DNA from 2 places in the Pseudarthrobacter sp. LT1 genome. Region 2 is predicted to be linked to the other one. Evidence: riboswitches for the same ligand, from Rfam matches in the RefSeq annotation. Region 2 holds a riboswitch; the other holds the start of a gene.
The links. Region 2 has a riboswitch for S-adenosylmethionine ahead of VIK36_RS07220 (bifunctional o-acetylhomoserine/o-acetylserine sulfhydrylase). Riboswitches for the same ligand answer to the same signal wherever they lie in the genome.
Positions count from the first base shown of each region.

Region 1 (14,722 bases), 940 kb from region 2:
AGTACCACCATGGCCATCTGCAGCGTGAAGGCCGTGAGGTCCCAGAACCCGTTGCCGAATGAATCGACCACCGCCTTGGGGGAGGCGCCGATGGCCAGGGCCGCGATGGCTACCAGCAGCACGCCCGCCAGGGCAAAGATGTAGGCGTCCGGAAACCACTTCTGCGTCCACCCGGCCAGCGTTTCAGCCATCCGGGCCAAACCCTTCTGGCGGACGTCCTGGTGGGTGAGCTGCGTGCTGGTCATGAGGGTGTTTCTCTCCGTTGAGTGCTGTGATTCAGGGGCAGGCGTGGGTTCGGTCAGGCCGGGACAAGGCCGGTGCGCTGCCGGACGGTGCGCTGCTCGATGTCCTTGACCCGGTCCGTGGCCTGCACCAGCCGCTGGACAAAGACGCCGGGGGTGGCGATGTGGTTGGGGTCCAGGTCGCCCGGCTCAACGATGACCTCCGCCTCGGCAACGGTCAGGATCCCGGCCGTGGCCACCACCGGGTTGAAGTTGCGGGCCGTGTAGCGGTAGGCGAGGTTGCCGTCCGTGTCGGCGGTGTGGGCGTGGACCAGTGCGACGTCGGCGCGGATGGCCCGCTCCTGGACGTACGTTTCGCCGTCGAACACTTCGTGCGGCTTGCCTTCGGCAACCAGGGTGCCCACCCCGGTCTTGGTATAGAAGGCCGGGATTCCGGCTCCGCCGGCGCGGAGGCGCTCAGCCAGGGTGCCCTGCGGGGTGAACTCCACCTCCAGCTTGCCCGCGAGGTACTGCTCGGCGAACAGCTTGTTTTCGCCGACGTAGGAGGCGATCACCTTGCGGACCTGGCCCGCCTCGATGAGGATGCCCAGTCCTTTGCCGTCCACGCCCATGTTGTTGGAGACCACGGTGAGGTCCCGCACGCCGGAATCCCGGACGGCTTCGATGAGGTCGGCCGGGATGCCGCTCAAGCCAAACCCGCCGACGGCGAGGGTGATGCCGTCCTGCAGGGACCCTTCCAGGGCCGTGGCGGCAGAAGCCTGGAGTTTCTTCATGACGTCTCCTCGTTGAGCGCGGTAGTCCACTTAGTGGACGGTTGGGATCTGAGTTTGGAGACTACGGGGGCCTCGAAGAACGTGTCAAGAATCACTGGCGAGTGAATTACAGTATGGACAGTAGGCTCAAAAGCATCCATATTGTGGACAAAGGGGAAGTGATGGCATCGACGCCGGTGCAGGGCGCCCAGGTGGTGGCACGGATCGCCGAACTGCTGCGGCTGGTGGGCCGCGGCGCGGAGGGGATGCCCCTCGCGGCCCTGGTCCGGGAGTCGGGCCTCACCCGCCCAACGGCCCACCGGCTCCTGACATCGCTCGCCGCGGAGGGCTTGCTGGACCACGATCCCGTTACGGGCAACTGGGTCCTGGGTCCCGAAATCCTCCTGATGGGATCGGTGGCCTCGGCACGGTTTCCCATGGAGGACATCGCGCGGCCCAGCCTGCGCCGGCTGGCCCAGGCCACGGGGGAGAGTGCCTTCTTCTCCATCCGGCGAGGCAGTGAGACGGTTTGCCTCCTGCGTGAGGAGGGCAGCTTCCCTGTCCGGTCCTTTGTCCTGCACGAGGGCGTCCGCTTCCCGCTGGGCGTCGCGTCAGCCGGGACGGCCATCCTGGCCTTCCTGCCAACGAATGAGCAGGAGGAGTTGCTGGGCCGGTGGCCGGAGCATGCGGGCGCCTTCGCGGCGAACCACACTGTTGACCTGGTCCGGAAGAACCTGTCCCGCACCAGGCTGGCCGGCTACTCGGTGAACCCGGGGCTGGTCCTGGAGGGAAGCTGGGGGATGGGCGCTGCGGTGTTCGACCGTTCAGGGCGGCCCGCCTGGGCGTTGTCGCTGACCGGCATCGAACCGCGGTTCAAGGCCGAACGGCAGGAGGAACTGGGCGGCCTGCTGATGGCGGAGGCCCATCGGATTACGCAGCAGCTGGGCGGCGGCCCCGACGGCGGGCGCCGGACCCGCTGAGCCTCCACTGCTGTCCCCGGATACGACGACGGCGCGCCGCGCTGTCAGGTGCGGCGCGCCGTCGTGCGTTTCCGGAGAGGGGTGATTCGGCGCAGGTGGGTTTCTATAGTCCAGCGCGGGGCTGTTCGGGACCTTCGCCCTTCCACCACGTGTCAAAGATGGTCACCGGCACGGTGCGCTTGTGGCGGGTCCGGAGATACTTCTGTTCAATCGACTCGGCAACGGCGTCCGGAACGTTGCGGCCTTCGAGGTAGTCGTCGATCTGGTCGTAGCTGATACCCAGCTCGTCCTCGTCCGTGCGCCCCGGCCGGTCATCGAGGAGGTCGGCGGTGGGCACCTTTTCCCACACCCGCGCCGGTGCCCCAAGCTCAGCCAGCAAGGCCCGGTTCTGCCGCTTGTTGAGGCCGAACAGGGGAAGGATGTCAGCCCCGCCGTCGCCGTACTTGGTGAAGAAGCCCGTGACGGACTCCGCGCCGTGGTCGGTGCCGAGCACCAGGTAGTTGAACTCGCCGGCCAGTGCATACTGGGCGATCATCCGGGTGCGGGCCTTGGTGTTTCCCTTGTGGAAGTCGGAGATCTCCGAACCTACGGTCTTCTCGAACTCGTCCTCGAAGCCGTCCACCGCTGCCGAGATGTTGAACGTCCATTCCGTCTTGGCCTTGATGAAGTCCAGTGCTGCCTGCGCGTCTTCCTCATCGTGCTGCACGCCGTAGGGCAAGCGGACTGCAACGAAGTTGGCCTCTACGCCCTCGGCCTCAAGCTCATCAACCGCCAGCTGGGCAAGCTTTCCGGCGAGCGAGGAATCAAGTCCGCCGGAGATGCCCAGGACAAAGCCTTTGGTGTGGGTGGCCTTCAAGTATTCCTTGAGGAATGTGACGCGTTTGCGCACCTCCCCTGCGGGATCGATCCGGGGCTGAACGCCCATTTCTTCAATGATCTTGGCCTGGAGTTCGCGCATGTTGTCCAGCCTAGCCAGCGCTGTCAACAACCCTCAACTGTTCCGGGCGGGCCCTGCGCGGCGTAGCTTTAGTGCATGGAGCGGACGGGATGCGCCGTGGTGGGCGGGGGCCCGGCAGGGATGATGCTGGGCCTTCTGCTGGCACGGGCCGGAGTGCAGGTGGCGGTCCTGGAGAAGCACCGTGATTTCCTGCGGGATTTCCGCGGCGACACCGTGCATGCGTCCACTATCCGGCTGATTGACGAACTCGGCCTGGGCGCCGGATTCCGGGCCCTGCCGCAAAGCCGGCTCAGCAACGTCGCCGTCCCGGTCCCCGGAACCGGGCTGGTCACGCTGGCGGCTTTTGACTCCCTGAAACCCCCGTACAACTACGTGGCCATGATGCCCCAGTGGGACTTCCTGGATTTCCTCGCCGCGGCCGCCGCCGCGGAACCGACGTTCACCCTGCTCATGGAAACGGAGGCCACCGGCCTGGAGTTCGACGGCGGACGCGTCACCGGAGTGCGCTACCGGTCCACCGCCGGCGGCGCGGAGGGCCAGGAACAGGTGCTGCACGCCGACGTCGTGGTGGCCGCGGACGGCAGGCATTCAGTGCTGCGACAGGCGGCAGGGATGCGGGCAAAGGAGTACCCGGTGCCCTTTGACACCTGGTGGTTCAAGATCCCGCGCCACGCCTCGGAGCGCGGCGAGGTCGCCGGAGTGGTGCCTTCGCTGGGCGATCGGGATGCCATGATCGCGCTCAACCGCACCGACTATTACCAGATGGGCTACCTCGCCCCCAAGGGCTCAGATGCCAGGATCCGGGAGGGCGGCGTGGAACGGTTCCGCCAACGGGTGGCAGCACTCCGGCCTGACCTCGCCGACCGCGTAGATTCCATCCACAGCCTGGCGGACCTGCACTGGCTGGACGTCAGGCTCAACCGGCTGCGGCGCTGGTACGTGGACGGTTTCCTCTGCATTGGAGACGCCGCCCACGCGATGTCCCCCGCGGGCGGGGTGGGCATCAACCTGGCCATCCAGGACGCAGTGGCAGCCGCGGAACGCCTGGCCCCTGATTTACGCCAAGGGCGCGTACGGACCAGGACCCTTGCTTCGATCCAGCGCCGCCGCCGCATGCCCACGGTGCTGGTCCAGACCGTGCAGCGGATCATGCACCGGGTGGTCTTCGTTCCACTCTTCGCGGGCACATTGTCCGGCGACGTGCTGGCCCGCGTGGGGGACCGGACACCGTTCTCCATCCAGCGCCTGCTTTTCTTCATCCTGCGCCACAACCCCGTGGTCAAGCGTGTCCTGCCCCGGGTCATTGCGATCGGGCCACGCCCCGAACACGCGCCCGGCTTCGCCCGCCCGCTCACCGTCCCGCCACCCACTAAACTTGGGGCCATGACTTCGCCCACTGACACTGCGGTAGACACCGCGGCTGCCCGCGCCCGACTGCTCGAACTGATCAAGGAACTTGCCGTGGTCCGCGGCAAGGTGATCCTCTCCAGCGGAGCCGAGGCCGACTACTACATCGACCTGCGCCGCATCACCCTGCACCATGAGGCGTCCAAGCTGGTGGGCCAGGTAATGCTGGCACTGGCGGACGACGCCGGCATCGACTTCGAGTGCGCCGGCGGGCTCACCATGGGTGCCGACCCCGTTGGCACTGCGGTGATGCACGCTGCCGCCGACGCCGGCCGGACGGTTGACGCGTTCGTGGTCCGGAAGGCCCAGAAGTCCTACGGCATGGGCCGCCAGGTGGAAGGCCCGTCCGTTGAGGGCCGCAAGGTGCTGGTCCTGGAAGACACGTCCACCACGGGCGGCTCCGCGCTGACCGCAGTGGAAGGCGTCCGGAAGGCCGGAGGCAACGTCGTGGCAGTAGCCGTGATCGTGGACCGCGATACCGGCGCCAAGGAAAAGATCGAAGCCGAGACCGGTGTTCCCTACCTGTTCGCCTTCGGCAAGGACGAGCTGGGACTGGACTAGTCCCGGACGGGGCCGGCCCCGGGGCCGGCTCCGGGACACATGGGGGACCAGTGTTGGCCTGCCGCTGGTAGCTGATTTATTATTTGCGTTAACACCTTTCAGTTGCTTGGAGATCCTGTATTTTGCTCCCCCCACAACAGCCTTTGAGCGCGACGGACCAAGTCCAGAACCTCATCCTGGAAAGCGCCGATTTCGAGGACTTCCTCAACGAGTTGGCGCGCTTCTCCGCGCACCAGATGGCAGGCGACGGCGACGACGCGCTATGCGGCATCACGCTGCTTCGCGACCGCAAGGCAGCCACCATCGGCTGGAGCAGCGAAACGGCACGGGAAGTGGATGAAATCCAGTATTCCCTCGCCCAGGGACCGTGCCTGTCCGCGGCAAAGGAAGAACGCGAGGTCTACGTCCCGGACCTTCTGCAGGAGGACCGGTGGGGGCCGGACTATGCGGCTGCCGTTGCCTCCCACGGGTTGCGTTCGGTGCTTTCGCTGCCGTTCAACCTGCAGGGGGAGGCCAAGGCCGCGCTGAACCTCTACTCCGACGCCCCGCGCAAGTTTGACGGCCGGGCGGCGGACAGGGCGCGGGACTTTACCCGGGAAATTTCCGAAGCACTGCGACTGGCTGTCCGGTTCTCGCTGCACGCAGACAGTGCGACGAACCTTCGGGCCACGCTGGAGTCGCGGACCATCATTGACATCGCCATCGGCATCGTCATGGCGCAGAACCGGTGCAGCCAGGAAGCCGCCGTCGAAATCCTTACCGAGGCGTCCAGCAACAGCAACACCAAACTCCGGGACATCGCCAAGTCGTTGGTGGATTCGGTGGGCGGCGCCGGAGCACGGACCCATTACCAGGAGCCGGGTAAAGTCGGCCAGGGCCGCCGGGCCTGAGTCACAGGTTGTGCGGCGGCCCGGGGCGGGTTACGCTTGCGGAGGTTGAGCCGTCGGCCATAGAACCTCTTTTGGAGTACCTATGGACCGCGCGCTAGACGCACTCGTTAACCTTGATGTCCCCGCGGACATCGTCCGGATTGAAGTCCGGGGAGCCCTTCACCACGAATCCCGTGCTGAACTGGTCCACATCATCCGCCGCGTCCGCAGGATGGGCATCCGCTGCCGTATCTGCGTCGATCTTTCGCAGGCTGAACTTGTCGAATCATCCGCGCTGGCAGGTCTTCGCAGCGACCTCAACGCCATGGACACCACGTCCCTGCTGGGCGTTCCCTCGGCCGGGGTGTCCCTTCAGCTCACGCCCGCTGCGTACGACTGGGCGCAATGGGACGCTTCCAGCCGCCGGCCGCTCCTGATGGATGATGACGTCAGGGAGCTTTTCCCCGGCGGTGAGTTCGCAGGAGAATACCCCCAGCTGCCGGTGATGTGGATCGAAGAGCTGTACGGCCGTCCGCTGACCGAATACACGGAGCAGGAACTGCTGCACGCCAGCGACTCCGCCTTTGCCCTGCTGGACAACCCGGACGCACCCGACGGCGCTGACCTGCTGGGCCGCTACAACGACATCGGCCTGGAGATCCTACGCCGGCAGCAGGAACCGCAGGCGCCATTCCCGGCCACGGAGGGGCAGGCCGCCAGCTGACGCGCAGCGTCACCGAACGTTAACATCCGCGGTTGCCGTGGTGACTTTCCCGGGGCTTACGGTAGGAGTGTGCCGTATGAGGGGGAAGTTAATCCACAGAGCCGGCGAGGGGTCTCCGATGCCCGGCTGCTGGCGGAAGCGGCTGCCCTCAAACGCTTCTCGCGGCGTGCGTTCCTGGCAGGGGCCGGCGCCTCCGGGCTGCTGGCCGCGGACATGCTGATGACCCGTGAAGTGCAGTCGCAGCGCCGGACCACCAGGATCCTGACCATTGCGGACGACTTCGCCGATGTTTACTACCCGGACGCCAGCTGGTTCCTGTTCCCCGGGTACAAGACCAGCTGGGAAGAGGCGCAGTGGATCCTTAACACGCTCAGGGGCGCACTGAACAAGCGCGCCCGGCTCGCCGCCGTCGGATATTCCAACCTGGGGCTGAACATCACCGAGGTGGTCAACGCGATCACGGACTACATCACTGCTGAGAAGATCACCAAGCTCTTCTTTTACGGGCACAGTTTCGGCGGCATGCTCGCCACCCAGGTGGCAGCCCGGCTCCTGGCCCTGCAGGGCGTCCAGGTGCAGTTCATTCTCCTGGACTCCAGCCCCTACAGCGCCCACGACGTCCTGGACCAAAGCTGGTTCGACGGCGTGGTGTTCCTCTACGAGAGCGGCGTCAGGTTCCCCTCCACCCTGCGCGGCGGGTACGAACTGGGGGAGCGGATCATCCACAAGGACGAACGGAGCTGGCGCCAGATCCTGAACCAGACGCTGGAGCAGCTCTCACCCATTGCCCCGTCCAACGTCCTGGTCCAGACGGAGTCCGCCTACATCTACCACTTCGAGGGAAGCCAGTTCGCCGGCCACCTCGGCACCGCCAAGATGGCCTACATCGGCAACCCCAAAGACGGGACTGTTGACTATGAGACCGCGGCCGAAACCTGGGCGGTGGTGTTCAAGGACAACATGGTCTCCAGCAACCTGCAGACTACGGGGGCGGCGCCCGCCCACGCCAGCCCCGGCTGGAACCCGCAGATCTACCGGCCCCTGGTCACGGAACTGCTGGACGAGTACTTCCCGCTGCCCCGGGGCGGCTCCCGGGTCAGCATCTTCTAGATCTGGTTTTTCAGGTCCGCCACGGAATTCAGCACCTGGTTGGGCCGGAAGGGGTATGCGGCGATGTCGTCCCTGTGCGTGATGCCGCTGAGGACCAGGACGGTGTGCAGGCCTGCCTCCATGCCGGCGATGATATCCGTGTCCATCCGGTCACCGATCATGGCGGTGGTCTCGGAGTGTGCATCGATCTGGTTCATGGCCGACCGGAACATCATGGGGTTCGGCTTGCCCACAATGTACGGTTCGCGGCCGGTGGCCTTGGTGATCAGGGCCGCGATGGCACCCGTGGCCGGCATGGGGCCATCCTTGGAGGGGCCGGTGGCATCCGGGTTGGTGGCGATGAACCGCGCACCGGCGAGGATCAGGCGGATGGCCGTGGTGATTGCCTCGAAAGAGTACGTGCGCGTTTCGCCGAGCACCACGAAGTCCGGGCTCTGGTCGGTGAGGATGAAGCCTGCCTCGTGCAGCGCCGTCGTCAGCCCTGCCTCGCCGATGGTGTAGGCGCGGTTGCCCGATTCCGATCCGCCCGCGGACACCTGGTCCTTCAGGAACTGGGCGGTGGCCAGCGCGGAAGTCCAGATGTTCTCCTCGGGGATCTCCAGCCCGGAAGCGCGCAGGCGGGCGGCGAGGTCGCGGGGCGTGAAGATGGAGTTGTTGGTCAGCACCAGGAAGCGCCTGGACGTATCCACCCAGCGCTGGATGAGCTCCGCTGCCCCGGGGATGGGCTGGTTTTCATGCACCAGGACACCGTCCATGTCCGTCAGCCAGCACTCAATCTCCTGGCCGCTCCGGTATACCGCCGGGTTGCCTGCTACCTGGTCCTCGTCTGCCATGCCCTGCCTCCGCCTGTGATGATTGCCCGAAGAGTCCAGTCTAGTGTTGAAGGGTGAACCAAACGCCCGGCATGACAGACGAACCCGACCACCAGCCCGGGGAGGCCGAACCCGCAAAGGCGGAGGTCGGCGTCGGGCCCTGGGAAGGGGAACTGCCGGAAGGCGACCACTGGGACCCTGACCTGCTGGCGGACGGCGACCGGCGCAACGTCCTGGACAAATACCGCTACTGGAAGCACGAGGCGATCGTGGCGGAGTTGGACTCCCGGCGGCACAACTTCCACGTGGCCATCGAAAACTGGCAGCACGATCTCAACATCGGCACCGTGGTGCGCACCGCCAACGCCTTCCTCGCCAAGGAGGTGCACATCATCGGTCGACGGCGGTGGAACCGGCGCGGCGCCATGGTCACCGACCGCTACCAGCACGTCCGCCACCATCCCACCGTGGAGGACTTCGTCCAGTGGGCGCAGGGGGAGGGGCTGGCGATCATCGGGATCGACATCTTCCCGGACTCGGTGCCCCTGGAGACGTATGAACTGCCGCGCGACTGCGTGCTGGTGTTCGGGCAGGAGGGCCCGGGCCTGACCCCGGAAGTCCACCAGGCCGCCGCCGCCACCCTGTCCATCGAGCAGTTCGGCTCCACCCGGTCCATCAACGCCGCCTCCGCCGCGGCTATTGCCATGCACGCCTGGATCCGCCGGCACGTCTTCAACCAGCACGTGTAGCCCAGACCTGCGGGTGGCGGGCCCACGCCCGCGGGGTTCCCTGGCCGAGCTTGCGAGGCTAGGGTGCGGGTGGCGGGCCCACGCCCGCGGGGTTCCCTGGCCGAGCTTGCGAGGCTAGGGTGCGGGTGGGGCGTAACCCAGAGCACTCCGGGCCCGGGAATGGCTAGGATGGTGCCAAGCCGTAAGCGGTCTATTTGAGGGTCATCCACCCACAGACGAAACTCAGCAGAGGAGCCAGCATGCCCATTGCAACCCCAGAGATCTACGCCGAGATGATCGACCGCGCAAAGGCGGGCGGATTCGCCTTCCCCGCCGTGAACGTCACGTCCTCGCAGACGCTGAACGCGGCACTGCGCGGCTTCGCGGAGGCAGAGTCCGACGGCATCGTGCAGGTTTCCACCGGCGGTGCCGCCTACTGGTCCGGCGCCTCCACCAAGGACATGGTTGCCGGTTCCCTGGGCTTTGCGGCTTTTGCCCGCGAAGTGGCCAAGAACTACGGCGTGAACATCGCCCTGCACACGGACCACTGCCCCAAGGACAAGCTGGACGGTTTTGTCCTGCCGCTGCTGGCGGCCTCCGAGGCTGAGGTCAAGGCCGGCCGCAATCCGCTGTTCAACTCCCACATGTGGGATGGCTCGGCAGAGACCCTGCAGGAGAACCTGAAGATTGCCCGCGACCTGCTGGCCCGCACCGCTGCCGCCAAGATGATCCTCGAGGTGGAGATCGGCACCGTCGGCGGCGAGGAAGACGGCGTGGAGAACGCCATCAACGACAAGCTGTACACCACGGTCGAGGACGCCCTGGCCACCATCGACGCCCTCGGCTCCGGTGAGAACGGCCGCTACATCACCGCGCTGACCTTCGGCAACGTGCACGGCGTCTACAAGCCCGGCGGCGTCAAGCTGCGCCCGGAGATCCTCAAGGACATCCAGGCCCAGGTCGGTGCGAAGATCGGCAAGGACAACCCGTTCGACCTGGTGTTCCACGGCGGCTCCGGCTCCTCCGACCAGGAAATCGCCGACGCCGTCTCCTACGGCGTGATCAAGATGAACATCGACACCGACACCCAGTACGCCTACACGCGTCCGGTGGCTGACCACATGTTCAAGAACTACGACGGCGTCCTGAAGGTCGACGGCGAAGTGGGCAACAAGAAGACCTACGACCCCCGTGTCTGGGGCGCCTCCGCCGAAGCCGGCCTGGCAGCCCGCGTGGTGGAAGCCACCAAGCAGCTCGGTTCGGCCGGAAAGACCTTCTAGATGTCGGACGAGTTCCGCCGGAACCTGATGGGGCCGGAGCCCACGCTCCTGCCTGCCGAAACCGAGGTGTACGGGCAGCTGGAGGCCGGCCACGAGGCATTGGACCTGGTGGCCAAGCACCCCACGTCCTCCCTGCTGTGGGCCGTGCTCGCCGAAGAGGCGTGGGCGGAGGGCCGGGTCATCGACTCCTACGCCTACTCCCGGGTGGGCTACCACCGCGGCCTGGACTCGCTGCGCCGCAATGGCTGGCGCGGCGTCGGGCCCATCCCGTGGGAGCACGAGCCCAACCGCGGATTCCTGCGGGCCCTCTACTCCCTGGGCAGGGCTTCGTCTGCCATCGGCGAGGCTGACGAGCCGGAGCGGATCGAAAAGTTCCTCAACGACTCGGACCCCACGGCGAAGGCAGCCATCGAGGGCAAGTAAGTCCCTACCGCCTCCCTGGCTTCGCTTCGCTGAGCCAGGGAACCCTCGGCGGCGGAGGCCCCTGGATACGACGACGGCGGGTGGTTACCTTTCCTGGAAAGGTGACCACCCGCCGTCGGTCGTTTAAGGCTTGGCGATTCCGGTGCGTGCCATGGCGTCGGCGTAGGCCGCGCGCATGTCCTCGAGGTACTCCTCCTGGCGCGCCGGGGAACCGGCGAAGGCGCGGCCGCTCAGTGACCGGACCTTGTAGGTCTTCAGGCCGCGGCGCCACAGCAGGGGCACTTCGGTCTTCAGCAGCAGGTTGGCCAGGCGGTTGGCCTCGGTGCCGTGCGCCACGATGACCGAGGCGCGGGGCACCAGTGCCAGGAACTTCAGCAGCGGCTTCAGGCCTGCCTGGATCTGGTCGGGAGTGAACTTGCCGTTGGCCTCACCGGGGACGTGCCACGGGTGGACGTTCCACGGCATCACGAACTCGGGGCGCAGGCCCAGCTTCCACTGCAGGCCAAGCATGCGGGTCGCGGCATCCTGGTCCCCGGCCGTGATGAACCCGGACGGGTCCGCCTCGCCAATGTTGGAGAACAGGCTGATGATGCGGCATTCCTCCACGTCGTGCATGGGATCCACGTAGGGGACCACGGTTCCGGGCTTGGTCTCCCGAAGGGAATCACACAGCTCGTTAACGGCAGCAACGCTGGGGTCGTAGCGGCGGCTCATGAGCTGTTCGTGGAATGTTTCGGGTGCCAGGGCTGTCATGAAGTGCTGGTTCTCCTGCGGGGATTGGCGTTGCTGCCGCCACGGAAATGGGCACGCGGGGGCGCGACACATCAGCGGCGGTTGATTGGGGTGGGCCGATTCCTGGTCGGCCTTACCCAGTTTAGCAAGCCCCGGGAAACGAAACGCCGGTCCCGTGCACCTGATTCAGCCAGGGCACGGAACCGGCGGGTTTTTGCTTCGCCTCCCGCAGCTACCAGAGGCGGCTGGTGGCCCGGCGGGCGCCCTCGCCGAGGGCCTCCAGCTTGGCGAAGGCGATCTGCGGGTGGACCCGGCCGCCCAGGCCGCAGTCGGTGGAGGCGATGACATTCTCGCGGCCCACGACGTCGGCAAAGCGGACAATGCGGTCTGCCACCAGGTCCGGGTGTTCCACCACGTTGGTGGCGTGCGAGACGACGCCCGGGATGATCACCTTGCCCTCGGGGAGCTTGGTGTCCTCCCATACCCGCCATTCGTGTTCGTGCCGGACGTTGGCCGCTTCGAAGGAGTATGCGCCGGCGTTGACCTGCAGCACCGAGCCGACGATGTCGGCGAACGGGATGTCCGTGGTGTGCGGGCCGTGCCAGGAACCCCAGCAGACGTGCAGCCGGATCTGTTCCTGGGGCAGGTCGCGGAGGGCCCAGTTGGTGGCCTCGACGCGCAGCTGGATGAACTTCAGGTAGTCCTCCAGGGATGGCTCGGGATTGATCTGGTCCCAGCTCTCGGCCAGGGACGGATCATCGAGCTGCACGGTGAGGCCGGCATCGATGATCGCCTTGTATTCCTCCCGCATGGCATCCGCGCACGCGTAGACGAGTTCCTCATCCGACGTGTAGTACTCGTTGGCCACGCGGGCGCAGGAGCCGGGGGAGAGGGACGCTACGAAGCCGTCCGACAACCCGGCGGCGGCGAGGCCGGTCTTCAGGTTCCTGATGTCCGACGCCACCAGGTCCTGGCCCGTGTAGGTCAGGGGTCCGGCGATCTTGGGCTGCGTGACGCTCTTGCGGTGGGACAGGATGCCCGAAGAGGGATCGTTGTAGGCCTCGTTGAACGCCTGCCGGTCCCGCCGGTCCGGGAAGGAAGTCAGGACGATGTTGCCGGGGGAAGAGCGGTGCACCTGCGCATCGGCCCAGCGGTCCACATTCGTCGGCTCCAGGCCGCCCAGCCGTGCGAAGGAGTAGTTCCACCAGGCACCGTAGTCCACGGAACTGGACATCGTGTGCCCGTATTCGCCGTCGTTGGGGATGTCGATGCCGAGGTCCTTCTGGCGCTGGACCACCTCCACCACGGAGGCCTCCAGGAGTTCCAGGAACTCAGGGGTGACGCCGTCGGTTTCCTTGGCGGCATTGGCCGCGATGAGTTCCGGGGTGCGGGGCAAGGATCCTGCGTGGGTGACGCGGATGTGGTCGGTGTTCAGGGACATGCTGGAATCTTCCTTTCCATCGGTCCTGGCAGTAGCACCTTCGGCCGGCAGGAAGCCTGCGGGGCCGTGGTTGCTGCGGCGTCATCGAGCCAGGTCTCTCGGCCGCTCCGGATGGTTCACTCTCACATAAATCCAGATGCCTGCCCCGGGGCAAGTCTGCTCCGCTTTATGTCGCGGCGGTCGCGTCTGAGGCTTCCCTGCCGAAAACAGCATGCTTACAGCTTTTGTTCAGGTTATTGACAGGTTTCGTTAAGCTTGGTTGGCTGAGGTCACATACCGCCGCCCGCGATGGAGCTGGCCGGCGCACCCCGATGCACTCGAAAGAGGTAACGCACTGTGAAGAAATCCCTGGCAAATTTCGGGACCCTTGCCGTCTCCGGCGCCCTGGCGCTGGCCGTCGTCGCAGGACCCGCCCCGCTGGCGCACGCGGTAGGCGAAGGCCCCAACTACGACGGCAACGGCCAGATCACCACGTCCAAGCTCGCCACGTACGAACAGATGGTTTCGTTCCTGAAGGACCAGGACGCCCGCCAGCCGGCAATGGAGCTGGAGGTCATCGGGCAGACGGTCAAGGGGCGCGACATCCACCTGGTCAAGTACATTTCGGACCCGGCCAAGCCCACCATCCTGTACCTGACCCAGCAGCATGGCAACGAGCAGCTCACCACCGAGGGCGCCATGGAGTTCATCAAGCACCTGGGGACCGGCAAATCCGCGGACATCCTCAAAGGTGTGAACATCCTGGTGGTGCCTATGCTCAATGCGGACGGCGCCATGGGCGACGTGAACTTCTCCCTGGACAATTACCTTGCCAAGGGGGACCGCCACCTCACCCGCTACAACGCCGAGGGCGTGGACCTGAACCGCGACCATGTGGCCAAGATCCAGCCGGAGACCCAGGCGCTGCACAACAACGTCATGCGCAAATACCGGATCGACTACATGATCGACCTGCACCACCAGGGCACCCGGGCGGAGCGTGACGGCAAGCTGGTATCCGGCTCCATCCTGTACCCCACCACCCCCAACGCCGACCCCGCCGTCGTCGAAAAATCCAAGCAGCTCGGCGCGGTGGTCTTCAACAACGTCGACTCCACCGGCTGGGGACACCTGGGCAAGTACCAGGGCGGCAGTGCCGAAACCATCAGCCGCAACGGCATCTCCGTGGAGTACGGCATCGCCACCCTGCTCTTCGAGATGCGCGGCATGTCGGACCACTACCTGGACGGCTATGCACTTGGGCAGCGCAGCAACGGCTACCTGATCAAGCAGACCGTCACCACGCTGACCTCCACGGCCGCGGCCATCGCGGACGGGTCCATTGCCGACGCCGACACCTCCTTCTGGAACACGCTCGCCGAACAGACGTCCCGGCCCGCCGGGGAGGCTGAGGACGAATAGACGGCACCGCCCGCCGCGGCCTTTTGGCAGAAAGGGCCGCGGCGGGCCACAAACAGTGGACAAAGTGCCCTATCGGCTAAACTTGGGTGGTAAGAGCCCCGGAACTCTTGCTTCGCTGCGCCGTGCTGCGGCTGTGCGAAGGCCGGTATGTTCGGGGCATTCTCATGAACGGCGCTGCATGGGCCCGCCACCTGGTGGCCGGCCCGGGCAGTCCGAACGAATGGGGGAGGATCCCATGCCAGCAATTGTGATCGTAGGAGCCCAGTGGGGCGACGAAGGAAAAGGCAAGGCTACCGACCTGC
Region 1 covers NZ_CP141830.1:590,178-604,899, forward strand. Annotated here, with positions in the region: gene VIK36_RS02880 (short-chain fatty acid transporter) at 1-245, opposite strand, end outside; gene VIK36_RS02885 (CoA transferase subunit A) at 299-1,015, opposite strand; gene VIK36_RS02890 (IclR family transcriptional regulator) at 1,177-1,974, shown strand; gene nadE (ammonia-dependent NAD(+) synthetase) at 2,078-2,932, opposite strand; partial or broken gene VIK36_RS02900 (FAD-dependent oxidoreductase) at 3,008-4,267, shown strand; gene pyrE (orotate phosphoribosyltransferase) at 4,316-4,900, shown strand; gene VIK36_RS02910 (GAF and ANTAR domain-containing protein) at 5,044-5,790, shown strand; gene VIK36_RS02915 (hypothetical protein) at 5,873-6,493, shown strand; gene VIK36_RS02920 (thioesterase domain-containing protein) at 6,563-7,603, shown strand; gene VIK36_RS02925 (HAD-IIA family hydrolase) at 7,600-8,436, opposite strand; gene VIK36_RS02930 (TrmH family RNA methyltransferase) at 8,508-9,164, shown strand; gene fbaA (class II fructose-bisphosphate aldolase) at 9,404-10,423, shown strand; gene VIK36_RS02940 (DUF3151 domain-containing protein) at 10,424-10,846, shown strand; gene VIK36_RS02945 (uracil-DNA glycosylase) at 10,970-11,599, opposite strand; gene VIK36_RS02950 (cobalamin-independent methionine synthase II family protein) at 11,811-13,019, opposite strand; SAM riboswitch class I at 13,033-13,137, opposite strand; gene VIK36_RS02955 (M14 family zinc carboxypeptidase) at 13,356-14,420, shown strand; gene VIK36_RS02960 (adenylosuccinate synthase) at 14,656-14,722, shown strand, end outside.
Region 1: another riboswitch for S-adenosylmethionine. It lies ahead of VIK36_RS02950 (cobalamin-independent methionine synthase II family protein); the one in region 2 lies ahead of VIK36_RS07220 (bifunctional o-acetylhomoserine/o-acetylserine sulfhydrylase).

Region 2 (14,722 bases):
AGCCGGCGCGGAGATCGTGGAGGTCTCCTGCCCCAACTTCCAGTACGCCCTGGGCGCCTACTACCTGATCATGCCGTCCGAGGCCTCTTCCAACCTGGCCAAGTTCGACGGCGTCCGGTACGGCCTGCGCGTCCTCCCCGAAGAGGGCCCCATGACCATCGAACGCGTGATGGGTGCCACCCGCGCCGCCGGCTTCGGCGACGAAGTCAAGCGCCGCATCATCCTGGGCACCTACGCCCTGTCCGCCGGGTACTACGACGCCTACTACGGCTCCGCCCAGAAGGTCCGCACCTTGGTGCAGCGGGACTTCGAGGCCGCTTTCGCGCAGGCTGACGTCCTGATCTCGCCCACCGCCCCCACCACGGCGTTCCCGCTTGGCGAAAAACTGGACGATCCGCTGGCCATGTACCTCAACGACGTCGCCACCATCCCCGCCAACCTTGCCGGCGTCCCCGGCCTGTCCCTGCCCGGCGGCCTGGCCGACGAGGACGGGCTGCCTGTCGGTATCCAGCTGCTGGCCCCGGCCCGCGAGGACGCCCGCTTGTACCGGGTGGGTGCAGTCCTTGAATCGCTGCTCGAAGCCAAGTGGGGCGGCCCGCTGCTGGCCCAGGCGCCTGACCTTGCCGTTGCCGGAACCCTCGAAACCCAGGAGGCAAAATAATGAGCACTGATGACATCCTGAGCTTCGACGAGGCCATGGAGAAGTACGATCCCGTCCTGGGGTTCGAGGTCCACGTGGAGCTGAACACCAAGACCAAGATGTTCTCCTCCGCCCCCAACGTCTTCGGCGACGAGCCCAACACCAACGTCAACGAGGTGGACCTGGGCATGCCCGGCGTCCTGCCCGTGGTGAACAAGACGGCCATCGAGTCCTCCATCAAGATCGGACTGGCGCTGAACTGCAAGATTGCCGAATCCTGCCGCTTCGCCCGGAAGCAGTACTTCTACCCGGACACCCCCAAGAACTTTCAGACGTCCCAGTACGACGAGCCCATCGCCTACGACGGCTACCTGGACGTTGAGCTTGAGGACGGCACCGTGTTCCGCGTGGAGATCGAGCGCGCGCACATGGAGGAGGACGCCGGGAAGCTGACCCACATGGGCGGCGCAACCGGCCGGATCCAGGGCGCCGATTTCTCGCTGGTGGACTACAACCGTGCCGGTGTTCCGCTGGTGGAAATCGTCACCAAGCCCATCGAGGGAGCCGGGTCCCGCGCACCGGAACTGGCCAAGGCCTACGTCGCGGCCGTCCGGGAGATCGTGAAGAACCTGGGTGTGTCCGATGCGAAGATGGAACGCGGCAACGTCCGCTGCGATGCGAACGTGTCGCTCCGCCCGCACGGCCGTGAGCGGTTCGGCATCCGTTCCGAGACCAAGAACGTGAACTCGCTGCGCGCCGTGGAGCACGCCGTCCGTTACGAGATCCAGCGCCACGCTGCTGTCCTGGACTCGGGTGAGCCGGTGATCCAGGAGACCCGCCACTGGCACGAGGACACCCGCACCACAACGTCCGGCCGCGCCAAGTCCGACGCCGACGACTACCGCTATTTCCCGGAACCGGACCTGGTTCCCGTGGTGGCCTCCCGCGAATGGGTGGAGGAACTGCGCGCCACCCTGCCCGAGCCGCCGGCCGAGCGCCGCAAGCGCCTCAAGGCTGACTGGGGCTACTCAGACCTCGAATTCCGCGACGTGGTCAACGCCGGCGTCCTGGACGAGATCGAGGAAACCATCGCCGCCGGCGCCACGGCTTCCGTGGCCCGCAAATGGTGGATGGGTGAGATCGTGGGCCGCGCCAAGGCAGCCGACGTGGACCCCGGCCAGCTGGGCGTTGAGGCTGCCACGGTGGTGGAGCTGAGCCGCATGGTTGAGGCGGGCAAGATCAACAACAAGATGGCCTCGCAGGTACTGGACGCCGTGCTCGCCGGTGAGGGCACCCCGGAGGAGATCGTGGAGAAGCGCGGCCTCGCCGTCGTATCCGACGACGGGCCCCTCCTGGAAGCCATCGACGCAGCACTGGCCGCGCAGCCCGACGTCGCGGACAAGATCCGTGGTGGCAAGGTACAGGCCATCGGTGCGATCGTGGGCGGGGTCATGAAGGCCACCCGTGGACAGGCCGACGCCGGCCGCGTGAAGGAACTGATCCTGGAGAAGCTGGGCGTCACCGTCTAAGGCTCCTCCTGCTGTTTTCTCCCGGCCGGGCCGGGGCTGGCATCAATGTGGAACCTCACATTGATGCCAACCCCGGCCCGGTTTCGCCTTAACTACCTGTTGGGTACTCAGGCGAAGGCCTGCGTAAGTACCCGTGGTTGGGCGGCCGTGGCGGACTTACACTTGAGCCCACAGGGCGCCGGTGCCCTGGCAGCGTGCGGGAGGAACAACCATGGTGGTCCGGGAACCTATGAGGATGCGCAAGACAATGCTCGCCGGGGCGGTGGCTCTGGCACTCAGCGGGACTGGGGCCGCCCTCGCCTGGTCGGCCACCGGAACGCCGGCACCTTCCCCATCAACCCCCGGCCAGCAGGGAGCGCCCCAGCAGGGAGCGCCGGGCAAGGACGCCGCGCCGGGACAACAGAACAAGCAGGACAGGAAAGCCCAGCGCGGGCAACTCCTGCACGGCGAAGCCGTAGCCAGGAAGCCCGACGGAACCTACCAGACGGTCCTGGAACAGAACGGGACCGTGGAGTCGGTCAGCGATTCGGCCATCACCGTCAAAAGCGCTGACGGCTTCTCCCAGACCTACACCGTCAATGGCGACACGAAGATCACCAGGATTCCGGCAGCGCCGGCCAGTTCAGGATCCACAGACGGTCCGGAATCAACACCCAGCCCGGAAGCAACACCCGGCCCGGAAGCAACACCCACCCCGGGGGCAACAGGCGACGACGGCAAGCGGCTCAAACCGACGGACGGAACCATCGCGGACATCGCCGCCGGGGACACCGTGCGCATTACCGGCGTCAAGGACGGGGACAAAGCCACTGCCGCGCGGATCGTGAAGGGCGCCGGTGACGGGCCCGGCCTGGGGCTGGGGCGTGGGTTGGGACGCGGGCTGGGACATACGCCGGGACACAGCCCGGGCCTTGGACACAAGATGGGCAAGGGCAACCACCAGGACGGCGAGGACTCCTGAGTTCCGGCCCGCCGGCCCCGGCTCAGCCCTGTTTCACCAGCCCCGCCATGATATCCTCCAGCGCCTCGCAGACCATCACTACGGAGCGGCGCTTAAGGTTCTCCGGCCGGGCCAGCAGGTCGATCCTGCGGCGGGTGCTGATTCCTTCCAGCGGACGCAGCACGATGTCCGGGTTCAGGACCGGCCCCGCCGTGTATCTGGGGAGCAGCCCCACCACGCCGCCGGCAGCCACGAGGGCCGCCACCGTGGAATAGTCGTTGATGCGGTGGACGATATTAGGCTCGCGGCTGGAGAGGGCAGCGACGGCGGACAGGACATCGGCGGGGGAGTAGCCGGGGTGGCTGGTCACCCAGGCCTCTGCGCCGACGTCGTCCGCCGTGACCGTCTCCTTTTGGGCCAGGGGATGGCCGGCGGGCAGCGCCACGTCCAGCGGCTCATGCGCCAGCGGGATCACCGCGACCCGCTCCGCCGGCCAGCGGGGACTGTGGTCCATGCGGTGCGCCAGCACCAGGTCGTACCGGGCGGTGAGGGCCGGGAAGTCCTGTTGCGCGACGTCCTCGTCGGACAGCTCGATCCGCGGGTGCTCCGGCCGGTCCAACATGCGGGCCAGCGGCGCGAACAGGGCCTGCCCCGCGCTGTGGAACCCGCTGACGGTCACCCTTCCGGCGGGCGAGCCGTGGTAAGTACCGAGCGCGCCGCGGGCATCGGCCATGGCGCTGACGACGGCGGCGCCCGCGTCAGCGAGAACCTGGCCGGCCTCCGTCAGCACCAGGTTCCGGCCCTCCTTGCGCGTCAGCGGCACCTCCACGGTGCGCTGCAGGTGCGCCAGTTGCTGCGACACTGCCGACGGGGTGACCATGAGCGTATCGGCCACGGCCTTCACACTGCCCAGGGCGCCCAGTTCCCGCAGGATTTCAAGCTGATGAACCTCCATACATCCACTCTAATCATTAGCAATAGCTACATCGTCGATTGAGAAAATCCCTGTTGTGCTAAAGCATCGGCAGGGCTTCAATGGGGACGTACCCCGCAGATTGAATGCCAAGCAGTAAGGATGCCAATGAAGGCCCTGTATAAAGCCGGCCCCCACGCCGGATTCGAGCTCGTCGAACGGCCCGAACCCGCAGCAGGCCCGGCTGACGTGAAGATCCGGGTCATGACCACCGGAATCTGCGGCACGGATCTGCACATCCAGTCCTGGGACGCCTGGGCGCAGGGGATCATCGAAGCCCCCCTGATTGCCGGCCACGAGTTCTACGGCGAAGTGGTCGAAGTGGGCGAGGACGTCCGGGAGGTCAAGGTCGGGGACAGGGTCTCCGGCGAAGGCCACGTGGTCTGCGGCATCTGCCGGAACTGCCGGGCCGGACGCCGCCAGATGTGCATCCACACGGTCAGCGTGGGAGTCCAGCGTGATGGCGCCTTTGCCGAATACGTCGTGATCCCCGAAACCAATGTCTGGGTCCACCACGATCCCTCCGTCACGCCCGAACTCGGTGCCATCTTCGACCCCTTCGGAAATGCCGTCCACACCGCACTCAGCTTCCCGCTGGTGGGCGAGGACGTGCTCATCACCGGCGCAGGCCCCATCGGCCTCATGGCCATCGCCGTGGCCCGCCACGCCGGAGCGCGGAAGATCGTCATCACGGACGTCTCCCGGCCGCGGCTGGACCTGGCACGGCAGCTCGGAGCCGACCTTGCCATCGACGTCTCCACCACCCGGGTGCGGGACGCCCAACGTGAGCTGGGCATGCGCGAAGGGTTCGACGTCGGAATGGAAATGTCCGGCCACCCCTCGGCCCTGCCTGAGATGATCGACAACATGAACCACGGCGGCCGGATCGCCATGCTGGGCCTGCCCAGCCAGGAGATCACCATCGACTGGGGCAAGGTGGTTACCCACATGCTCACGCTCAAGGGCATCTACGGCCGTGAAATGTACGAAACCTGGTACGCCATGAGCGCCATGCTCTCCTCCAACCCGGTGCTGCACGCCGGCATCTCCGCCGTGGTGACGGACACGCTGCCCGCCACGGAATGGGAAAAAGGCTTCGAGATCGCCCGCAGCGGCGTGGGCGGCAAAGTTGTCCTCGACTGGACCCGACTGTAAGGAACCCCATGTACACCTCCATAAAGGACCAGCTGCGCGAAGAACTGGACGGAATCCGCACCGCGGGACTGTACAAGACCGAACGCAGCATCAGCTCGCCGCAGTCCAGCCACATCACCGCCGGGCAGATCGGCGGCCCGGGAGCTGACGTGCTCAATTTCTGCGCCAACAACTACCTGGGCCTGGCCGACCACCCGGACATCATCAGCACCGCCAAAGCCGCCATGGATGAGCGCGGCTTCGGCATGGCCAGCGTCCGGTTCATCTGCGGCACCCAGGACCTGCACCTCGAACTGGAAGCCAAGGTCTCCGCGTTCCTCGGCACCGAGGACACCATCCTGTTCTCCAGCTGCTTCGACGCCAACGGCGGCGTGTTCGAGTCCCTGCTGGGCCCGGACGACGCCGTGATTTCCGACGCGCTCAACCACGCCTCCATCATCGACGGCATCCGCCTCTGCAAGGCGCGCCGCTACCGCTACGCCAACCAGGACATGGCCGAACTCGAGGCCCGCCTGCAGGAGGCACAGGACGCCCGCCGCACACTGATTGTCACCGACGGCGTGTTCTCCATGGACGGGTACCTGGCCCCGCTTAAGGCCATCTGCGACCTTGCCGACAAATACGGCGCCATGGTCATGGTGGACGACTCCCACGCGGTGGGCTTCATGGGCGCCACCGGGGCGGGCACTCCCGAGCACGCCGGCGTCTCCGACCGGGTGGACATCTACACCGGCACCTTCGGCAAGGCCCTGGGTGGAGCTTCCGGTGGCTACGTCTCCGGGCGCGGCGAGATTGTCGCGATGCTGCGCCAGAAGGCGCGGCCCTACCTGTTCTCCAATTCCCTGGCTCCCGCCATCGTTGCCGCCACCCTCAAGGCGCTGGACCTGGTGCAGAACTCGGCCGACCTTCGACGCCGCCTGTTCGAAAACGCCGGGCTGTTCCGCCGCCGCATGACCGAAGAGGGGTTCGACCTGCTTCCCGGCGAGCACGCGATCGTGCCGGTCATGTTCGGCGACGCCGTCATGGCGGCCAAAGTGGCGGACCGGATGCTGCAGCACGGCGTCTTCGTCACTGCCTTCAGTTTCCCCGTAGTTCCGCGTGGTGCCGCGAGGATCCGGGTGCAGCTCTCCGCTGCGCACTCAGCGGACGACGTCGAAGCGTGCGTAGGTGCCTTCGTCGCCAGCCGGGCTGAGGCAGCAGCCTGACGGGACTCCCCGACGGCGGGGTTTCAGTTCGCAGGAACTCTGTCAGGAAGGACGAATGGCAGCACATTACGATGTCCTGATTGTGGGCGGCGGCATCGCCGGCCTGTCCCTGGCGTCCGCCCTCGCCGGCCGCTGCAGCGTTGCGCTGGTGGAGGCGGAGCAGGAACTGGCGTACCACACGTCCTCCCGCTCCGCCCGCCAGCTGATCCCCAGCTACGGGCCTCCCGTGGTGCAGGAGCTTACCGTCCGGACCCTTGAGCTGCTCGCAGCCCGCGACGCGGAATCGCCCGAACCCGTCCTGACGCAGCGCAGTTTCATGCTGGTGGGCTCTGCGGAGGATGTCGCCGCGGAGGCCAGCGGGCACATGCAGCCCATTACCGTAGACCGTGCCCTTGAGCTGTGCCCGGCGCTGGTCCCGGGAACCTTTGAAGCAGCCGGACTGGATACCGGCTCCTTTGGCTGCAACGCGCCCCTGCTGCTGGAGGACCACCGCAAGCGGGCGCTCGCCGCCGGAGCCGACATCATCACCGGTGCCCGCGTGCATTCGGCACAACGGCTGGGTTCCGGGTGGCAGGTGGGAGCCGGTGCAGAGGGATTTGAGGCCTCCGTGCTGGTCAATGCGGCAGGCGCCTGGGCGGACGAACTGGCGGTGCTTAGCGGCGTCGAGAAGCTGGGACTCCAGCCGTACCGGCGCACTGCGGCGATTGCCGCCGTCGACCATCCCTTGCCTGCCGTTACCCCCATGGTGGCGGCAGCGGACAACACGTTCTATTTCCGGCCGGACGGGCAGGACGTGCTGATTTCACCCTCGGAGACTGTGCCCAGCGGGCCCGAAGATGCGCGCCCGCGCCCCGGCGATGTGGAACGCCTGGTGGAAAAGCTCAATGCGTTCACCAGCCTTGGGATCAGCGGCATTCGGCGGGCGTGGACAGGCCTGCGCACGGAAGCTGCGGACGGGGTTCCGGTGGCCGGGTTCGACGCCGAGGCTGCCGGGTTCTACTGGCTGGCCGGGCAGGGCGGCTATGGCTTCCAGACTTCGGCCGCCATGGCCGAGTTGGCAGCGGGTCAGATTCTTTCCGCGCTGCACTCTTCCGGCGGTGCCGCCCTTGCCGAAGGGGCTATGGATGGTCCGGAATCCCGGACAGCGCAGGCCCTGGCAGCCACACGCTGGTCCATCCGACGCTGAAGAATGATTCCATGAGCACCTTGATCACCAACATCGCCGAGCTGATGACCCAGGACCTGGAACACCGGGTGTTGAAGGATGCGGCGGTGGTGGTCGAGGGCGAACGGATCTCCTGGATCGGGGCGGCGGCGGATGCTCCCGCAACGGATGACGCAGTCGACGCCGGCGGCCGGGCCATGCTGCCGGGGTGGGTGGACTCGCACAGCCACCTGCTGTTCGCCGGGGACCGCACCGCAGAATTCGAGGCCCGGATGGCGGGGGAGGCCTACGCCGCCGGCGGCATCGCCGTCACGATGAACGCCACGCGCGCCACGTCCGATTTTGACCTCACCCGCCTGGCCATGGGACGGGTGGCCGAGGCCGTATCGCAGGGCACCACCTATCTGGAAACCAAGACCGGCTATGGCCTGGACGTTGAGCATGAGGCCCGGAGCGCGCGCATTGCCTCCACCATCGCGGACCAGGTGACCTACCTTGGCGCGCACCTGGTGCCTGCCGGGCAGGATCCGGAGGCTTATACGGACCTGGTCTGCGGGCCGATGCTCGCCGCGGTCCGCCCGTACGTCCAGTGGGCTGACGTCTTCTGCGAGGAGGGCGCGTTCAACGCCGAGCAGTCACGCCGGGTGCTGGTGGCCTGCCGTGACGCCGGGCTGGGGCTGCGCGTGCACGGCAACCAGCTCGGTGAAGGCCCCGGCGTGCAGCTCGCCGTGGAGCTGGGCGCGGCCAGCGTTGACCACGTCAACTACCTTGCCGCGCAGGACGTCAAGGCCCTGGCTGCCTCCTGGTCCGGCTGGGATCCCGCCGCAGGAACAGGCGGGCGTGGCACTGTGGCCACCTGCCTCCCTGCCTGCGACCTTTCCACCCGCCAGCCGTTGGCCCCCGCCCGTGAGCTCCTGGACGCGGGTGTGCAGGTGGCACTGGCTTCCAACTGCAACCCGGGAACGTCGTACACCAGTTCCATGGCCTTTTGCGTGACAACGGCCGTCCTCCAGATGCGGCTGAGCGTGCACGAGGCTGTCCGTGCCGCCACCTACGGCGGCGCCCTGGCGTTGCACAAGGAAGCCGGCCGGGATGCCGACGGTGAACGCGCCGTGGGGTCGATCGCCGTCGGGCACCGGGCCGACCTGCACCTGCTGAACGCGCCGTCCGCCACGCATCTCGCTTACCGGCCGGGGATGCCGCTGACGTACGCTGTGTGGCGGGCCGGAAGCCGGGAACGGTAATCAACGGAGCCGCTTTGATTGTTGTTGATTGTTTTCCTAAGGTTATAATCAGGAAACGTCATCAGGAGTGGTGGCTGATGCATCGAAAGGCCCGCTTGTATGACGCGCACCGACCGGCTGACGGCGATTCTCGACCTGCTGGCGAAGACCGGGCAGGTGGAAGTTGACGAGATCGTCAGCACCCTCAATGTTTCCCCTGCCACGGCCCGGCGCGACCTGGACAGCCTTGCCAAGCGACGCCTGCTGACGCGGACCCGTGGCGGTGCCACCACGGGCGCCCTCGCATACGACCTGCCCGGACGTTACAACCGCGATGACCATGCGGAAGCCAAGGAACAGATCGCGCAGTGCGCCTCGGCCTTGATCCGGCCGGGTGCGGTGATCGGTCTCTGCGGGGGCACCACCAGCACCGCCCTTGCGCAGATCCTGGCCACCCGCGAGGACCTGAACGCACCCTCCAACCAGCCGACGCTCACGGTGGTGACCAATGCCATCAACATCGCCGGCCAGCTTGCGGTCCGGCCCAATATCAAGGTGATGGTGACCGGCGGCATCCTGAACCCGCGTTCCTATGAACTCGTGGGGCCCTATACGGACATCATCATGCAGAAGGTGGTGCTGGACATCGCTTTCATCGGTGTCAACGGCATCGATCCGGAGGTGGGACCCACCAACACAGGGGAAGGCGAAGCCTCTGTCAATGCCTTGCTGGCTTCCCGCGCCAGGGTGTCCTACGTCCTGGCTGATTCCTCCAAAGTTGGCGTGCGGGCATTTGCCACGATGGACGGCTATGACTTCACCCGGCTGATTACCGATTCCGGCATCTCTCCGCGTGACAAGGCAGCATTCGAAGCCAACGGCACGGAAGTGATTGTCGCACCCGCCTAATCCCTTGGGCTGTGCGCGGTCAGGGTACCGTGCTGCCCAACACCTGCCGCTCCATCAGGCCGGATCCAGAAACTGAAGGCAAGATGGGAACATGCTGGTTCCCTCCCGCCGTCGACTGCGGCTCGAAGTCTGGATCGTCCTGGGCCTGTCCCTGGGCCAGTCGGCCGTCTACTCCGTGGTGCAGCTGCTCGACAAGATGACCCGCGCCCCGCTGGCCGAGGGCACCTCCACCCTGAACCGGTCGCAGAGCACCCGCGAGTACTTCGACCTCACCTATCAGCTGCTGGATATCATCTTTGCGCTGGTTCCGGTGCTGCTGGTTCTCTACTTCCTCACCGACCAGCGGCAGGCTGCACCGGGCGATGCCGGTAAGTCCGGTTCAGCATTCCGGAAGCTTGGGTTCAACTTTGCCCGGCCCGGCAGGGACCTGCTGCAGGGCCTGGGGCTCGCGGCGCTGATTGGAATACCGTCCCTGGGGCTTTATGCCGCCGGCCGGGCCCTCGGCATCACCACCGCCATCATTCCCAGTGCACTGGATGCGTATTGGTGGACTGTTCCGGTCCTGATCCTGTCGGCGATGCGCCACGCGGTGCTCGAGGAAGTCATTGTGGTGGGCTACCTCCTGGACCGCTTCGGCAAGTTCGGGTGGAGCACGCCGCTCGCCATCGCCGTCAGCTCGGTGCTGCGCGGCAGCTACCACCTCTACCAGGGCTTCGGTCCCTTCATTGGAAACGCGGTGATGGGGGTGGTCTTCGCCTGGTTGTACACCCGCACCAAGCGCGTCATGCCCCTGGTCATCGCCCATGCGCTGCTGGATATCGTGGCTTTTGTTGGCTTCAGCCTCTTCGGCAAGGCCGTGGGGCTGGGGTAGCTGCGCAGGCGGCCCGGCGGCCCGGTGATGTTCCCAGGCCGGTATGGGTGCTGTGGCCCTAAACATCACGCAGGGTCAAATTTCCAACAACAGCAACTGCCAGTCCGACTGGGGGTCAGCGGGCAGGTCGTAGAACCTTGCATGGAACTCATCCCACAGGGGATCAGCAGGGCAAAGCTCGTTCCAATCCAGCACGTTGTCACCCGGCGGGTCCTCGACAGGCGGATCTGGCCACACCGGCATCCCCGCGAGGAACTCTTGCCACAACGGATCTTCGGATAGGTCCGGCCCGCGCCATGGTGGCGCCGTGACAAGCTGAGCAGTGCCGGTAAGCCGAGCAGTGTCCTTAAGCCGAGCAGCGTCATCAAGTCCAGCCCTGGATCCGCGCGGAGTTGGCGCCTCAGTTTGTCCCACGACAGCATCCACCGGCAGAAATCCTGGTGGCCAGTGCGTTGGGTCGGCATCCTGGTGGTCGGCGTTGTAGTGGCGTCCGGTGGGTGAGGTCCAGCCGGGCGCATTGTTTTCGGTTGCGGGGTCGGGTGTCCATTGGCTGTTGTGTTTGAGCCGGTGGTGCTTGGGGCAGAGCTGTGCCAGGTTGCTGACGTTGGTGGTGCCGCCGTGTTCCCAGGCGGTGAGGTGGTCGGTGTCGTTGTCGGGGGTGCGGTTGGTGCAGCCGGGGAAGGTGCATATGGTGTCGCGCAGCCTGATCCAGCGTTTGATGGCCTCGGTGAGCCGGTAGTTTTTGCGGCCGATTTCCAGTGCTGCCCCGTCCCTTGGGTCGACCAGGACCCGGTAGACGGAGTCCGCCCCGTCCGCGACGAGATTGCGGGCCATGGACGCCGGGATCGGCCCGAAACCATCCAACACTGCGGGTTCATCGGTCTGGCCGAGGAGGGAGAGTACGGGCACGGTGACCAGGACGTCGGCCCGCGGGGTAGGGACCTTCCCGATCTCTGTGGGTTTCCCGGTTTGTGTGGTGTGCCCGGCGCCGAGGAGGAGGCTGGCGGCGATGTCGGGGCGGAGTTGGGTGAGGGTGCGGGGTTCGTCCGGGCCTTGGAATCCGCGGGCGGTGGCGGTGGTCCGGTTCCAGATGGCGCACGCGGTGTCCCCTGGGAGGTAGAGGGAGATCCAGGCCATGCCATCCCGGTCGGGGGTGTATTCCATCCGCCGGTCAGCCACGCCCTTTGCATGGCGCTTCTCGATGGAGTCGGGGTGGTGGCGTTCCCGCCAGCTACGGACCTTGGCCCGGAACCGGGAGGGTACGAGGTCTCCGGGGGCCGCGCCGCGGGCGGGGTTCGGCGCAGCCGGGTCGAAGAAGTGCGCCACCAGAGACGCCACGCCCTCGGAGGTGAGGCCTTCGCTTTCGTCGGCAATGATGCGGGCGTGCTGCCAGGACATCGCGCCCGCGGCCAGGGCTTGGAACACCAGTGGCGTGGAACAGATCCGCCGTGACTGCTCCACCAACGCGCCCGCGGCCGCAGAACTGATGGTCAGGACTCCCGCGATCTCCTCCACCACCGACATGTCAGCGTACATGCGGTCCTGGATCGAGGCGTCCGGCGGCGTCATCGCCTGCTGGAACTCAACGGCCTCAGCGGCGTCCCATGCCTTCACCGCAGCGAGCTGCGCCTCCAGCCGCGCCGTAAGCTCCAGGCGTTCCAGCCGGAGCTCGTACCGCCGCTGCAGCACGTCAACACCGGAACCAATGCCGGCGCCGGCAGCCAGGGAAGTATCCTCGAAATCCAGCGCATCGAGGGCAGCAACAGAGGCATGAATACCCTCCAACGCCACCGCAACACCACCGCTGATTCCCATAGCAACATCATCCGAGCAGGCACTGACATTCGAAGTGTTGGCCGTTTTAGTTGACGCCGCCCGGGACTCCCGACCCGGCAGCCACTTAGAACGAATTCGGCCGCCATTGGGTGGTGACGCCGTTGTCACCACCCAATGGCGGCCGAAGCTTGCCTGGGCGCAACCCAGGAACCTCCCGGACAGGGCCGGAAAGGAGGGAGGGAGGAGCGTCAGATAGTGACGGCCCCGTTGGCGGTCTCAAAGGTGACCGAGAGGATGCCCGGCGTCCCGTGCGGGGCGACCCATTCGACCGCAACGTCCTCGAGCGGCTTCTCCACCGGCTCACCCAGCCACTCGGTGACGCGCGAGGCGGAACCGGCGATGGTCAGGCAGCTCATCTTGAGGTTGCTCTCGTACGCATTGGACGGGTGGAGCGATGGATCGCCCTCCCACTTGAGCATGTACGGGACCTGGGGATCGGCGATGAGGCCCAGGATGCCAATCTGCTTCCAGACCAGCTCGCGGCCGTCCGGGAATTTGCGGTTGCCGTTCACGGCGGCGCGGCCCAGGCGTTCCTCGAAGGGGGCGAGGTCGTCCACTTCGACGCACCAGCCCATCCACCCGCCACCGGCAGCGGAACGGGCACGCACTGCCTGCCCGAAGGGTGCCTTGTCCGATGCCGGGTGGTCCAGTACCTCGACAACTTCGAGGTACTTGTGCCCGGCGAGCGGAATGATCATATTTCGGGTTCCGAAGCGGGGGTGTACGCCACCCTTCACTGCCTCAACGCCGAGGGCAGTTGCAATACGTTCGGTAGTGGCCGCGAGGCCATCGTGTTCACAGGCGTAAGAGACGTGATCCATGCGCATGCGAACATCTTGGCACTTTGTGATCCGGCTCTCAGCTAAGGGTGCCCTTACTAGCATTTGTCGTGCCTGGCGCCCCGGGTACCGGAGCCAACAGGGGCGCCGGAAGACCATGTTCGTCACAATGCTGTCCACAGCGGCTGTCCGGTTCCTAGACTGGGCCCAGGTCATGAGTGCCAGCGACAAGCCCCGGCTCGCTGGCCGGCAACCCTCCATCCGCGGTGGGGTGCCCCGGGTGAGGACCTGGCTCTCCGGCAACAGCCGGGAGCAAGCGCGGCCCGTACTGCCGGTGAGCATGCCGGGCCCATGTCAAAGGAGATTTGGATGTCCAACGGATGGTCCTTCGAAACCCGCCAGATCCATGCAGGCCAAACGGCGGACAGCGCCACGGGTGCCCGCGCCCTGCCCATCTACCAGACCACGTCATTCGTGTTCCCCAGCGCTGAAAGCGCTGCCAACCGTTTTGCCCTGGCTGAACTTGCGCCCATCTACACCCGCATTGGCAACCCAACCCAGGACGCCGTCGAGCAACGGATTGCCAGCCTCGAAGGAGGCCTGGCCGCGCTGCTGCTGAGCTCCGGGCAGGCCGCGGAAACCTTCGCTGTCCTGAACATCGCCGAGGCAGGCGACCACATCGTGGCCAGCCCCAGCCTTTACGGCGGAACCTACAACCTGTTCGCCCACACGCTGAAGAAGTTCGGCATCTCGGTGACCTTCGTAGCCGATCCGGACAACCTGGACCAGTGGCGCGATGCCGTCCAGCCCAACACCAAGCTCTTCTTCGGTGAAGTGGTCTCCAACCCGCGCCAGGACGTCCTGGACATCGAGGGCATCTCCCAGGTGGCCCACCAGGCGGGCGTGCCCCTGATCGTGGACAACACCCTTTCAACCCCCTACCTGATCCGCCCGCTGGAGTGGGGAGCAGACATTGTGATCCACTCGGCCACCAAATACCTTGGCGGCCACGGCTCCGCCATCGCCGGTGTCATCGTCGATTCCGGCAAGTTCGATTTCGGCAAGGATCCGGAACGGTTCCCCGGCTTCAACACCCCGGACCCGACGTACAACGGCCTGGTCTACGCACGCGACCTCGGTGAAGGCGGCGCGCTCGGCGCCAACCTCTCCTACATCCTCAAAGCCCGGGTGCAGTTGCTGCGCGACCTGGGCTCGGCCGTCTCGCCCTTCAACGCGTTCCTGATTTCCCAGGGCCTGGAGACGTTGAGCCTGCGGGTGGAGCGCCACGTTGCGAACGCCACGGAAGTGGCGCGCTGGCTGGAGGCAAGGGACGACGTCGAATCCGTCGCCTACGCGGGGCTTCCCTCCAGCCCCTGGTACGAGCGTGGCCGCAAGTACGGACCCAAGGGGACGGGCGCCGTCGTGGCCTTCAACCTGGCCGGCGGGGCAGAGGCGGGCAAGCGCTTCGTCGACGCCCTGGAGCTGCATTCCCACGTG
Region 2 covers NZ_CP141830.1:1,527,735-1,542,456, forward strand. Annotated here, with positions in the region: gene gatA (Asp-tRNA(Asn)/Glu-tRNA(Gln) amidotransferase subunit GatA) at 1-661, shown strand, start outside; gene gatB (Asp-tRNA(Asn)/Glu-tRNA(Gln) amidotransferase subunit GatB) at 661-2,169, shown strand; gene VIK36_RS07170 (hypothetical protein) at 2,405-3,130, shown strand; gene VIK36_RS07175 (LysR family transcriptional regulator) at 3,153-4,064, opposite strand; gene tdh (L-threonine 3-dehydrogenase) at 4,191-5,237, shown strand; gene VIK36_RS07185 (glycine C-acetyltransferase) at 5,246-6,442, shown strand; gene VIK36_RS07190 (FAD-dependent oxidoreductase) at 6,498-7,628, shown strand; gene hutI (imidazolonepropionase) at 7,640-8,851, shown strand; gene VIK36_RS07200 (DeoR/GlpR family DNA-binding transcription regulator) at 8,951-9,739, shown strand; gene VIK36_RS07205 (type II CAAX endopeptidase family protein) at 9,831-10,610, shown strand; gene VIK36_RS07210 (HNH endonuclease signature motif containing protein) at 10,686-12,425, opposite strand; gene VIK36_RS07215 (VOC family protein) at 12,635-13,441, opposite strand; SAM riboswitch class IV at 13,436-13,550, shown strand; gene VIK36_RS07220 (bifunctional o-acetylhomoserine/o-acetylserine sulfhydrylase) at 13,595-14,722, shown strand, end outside.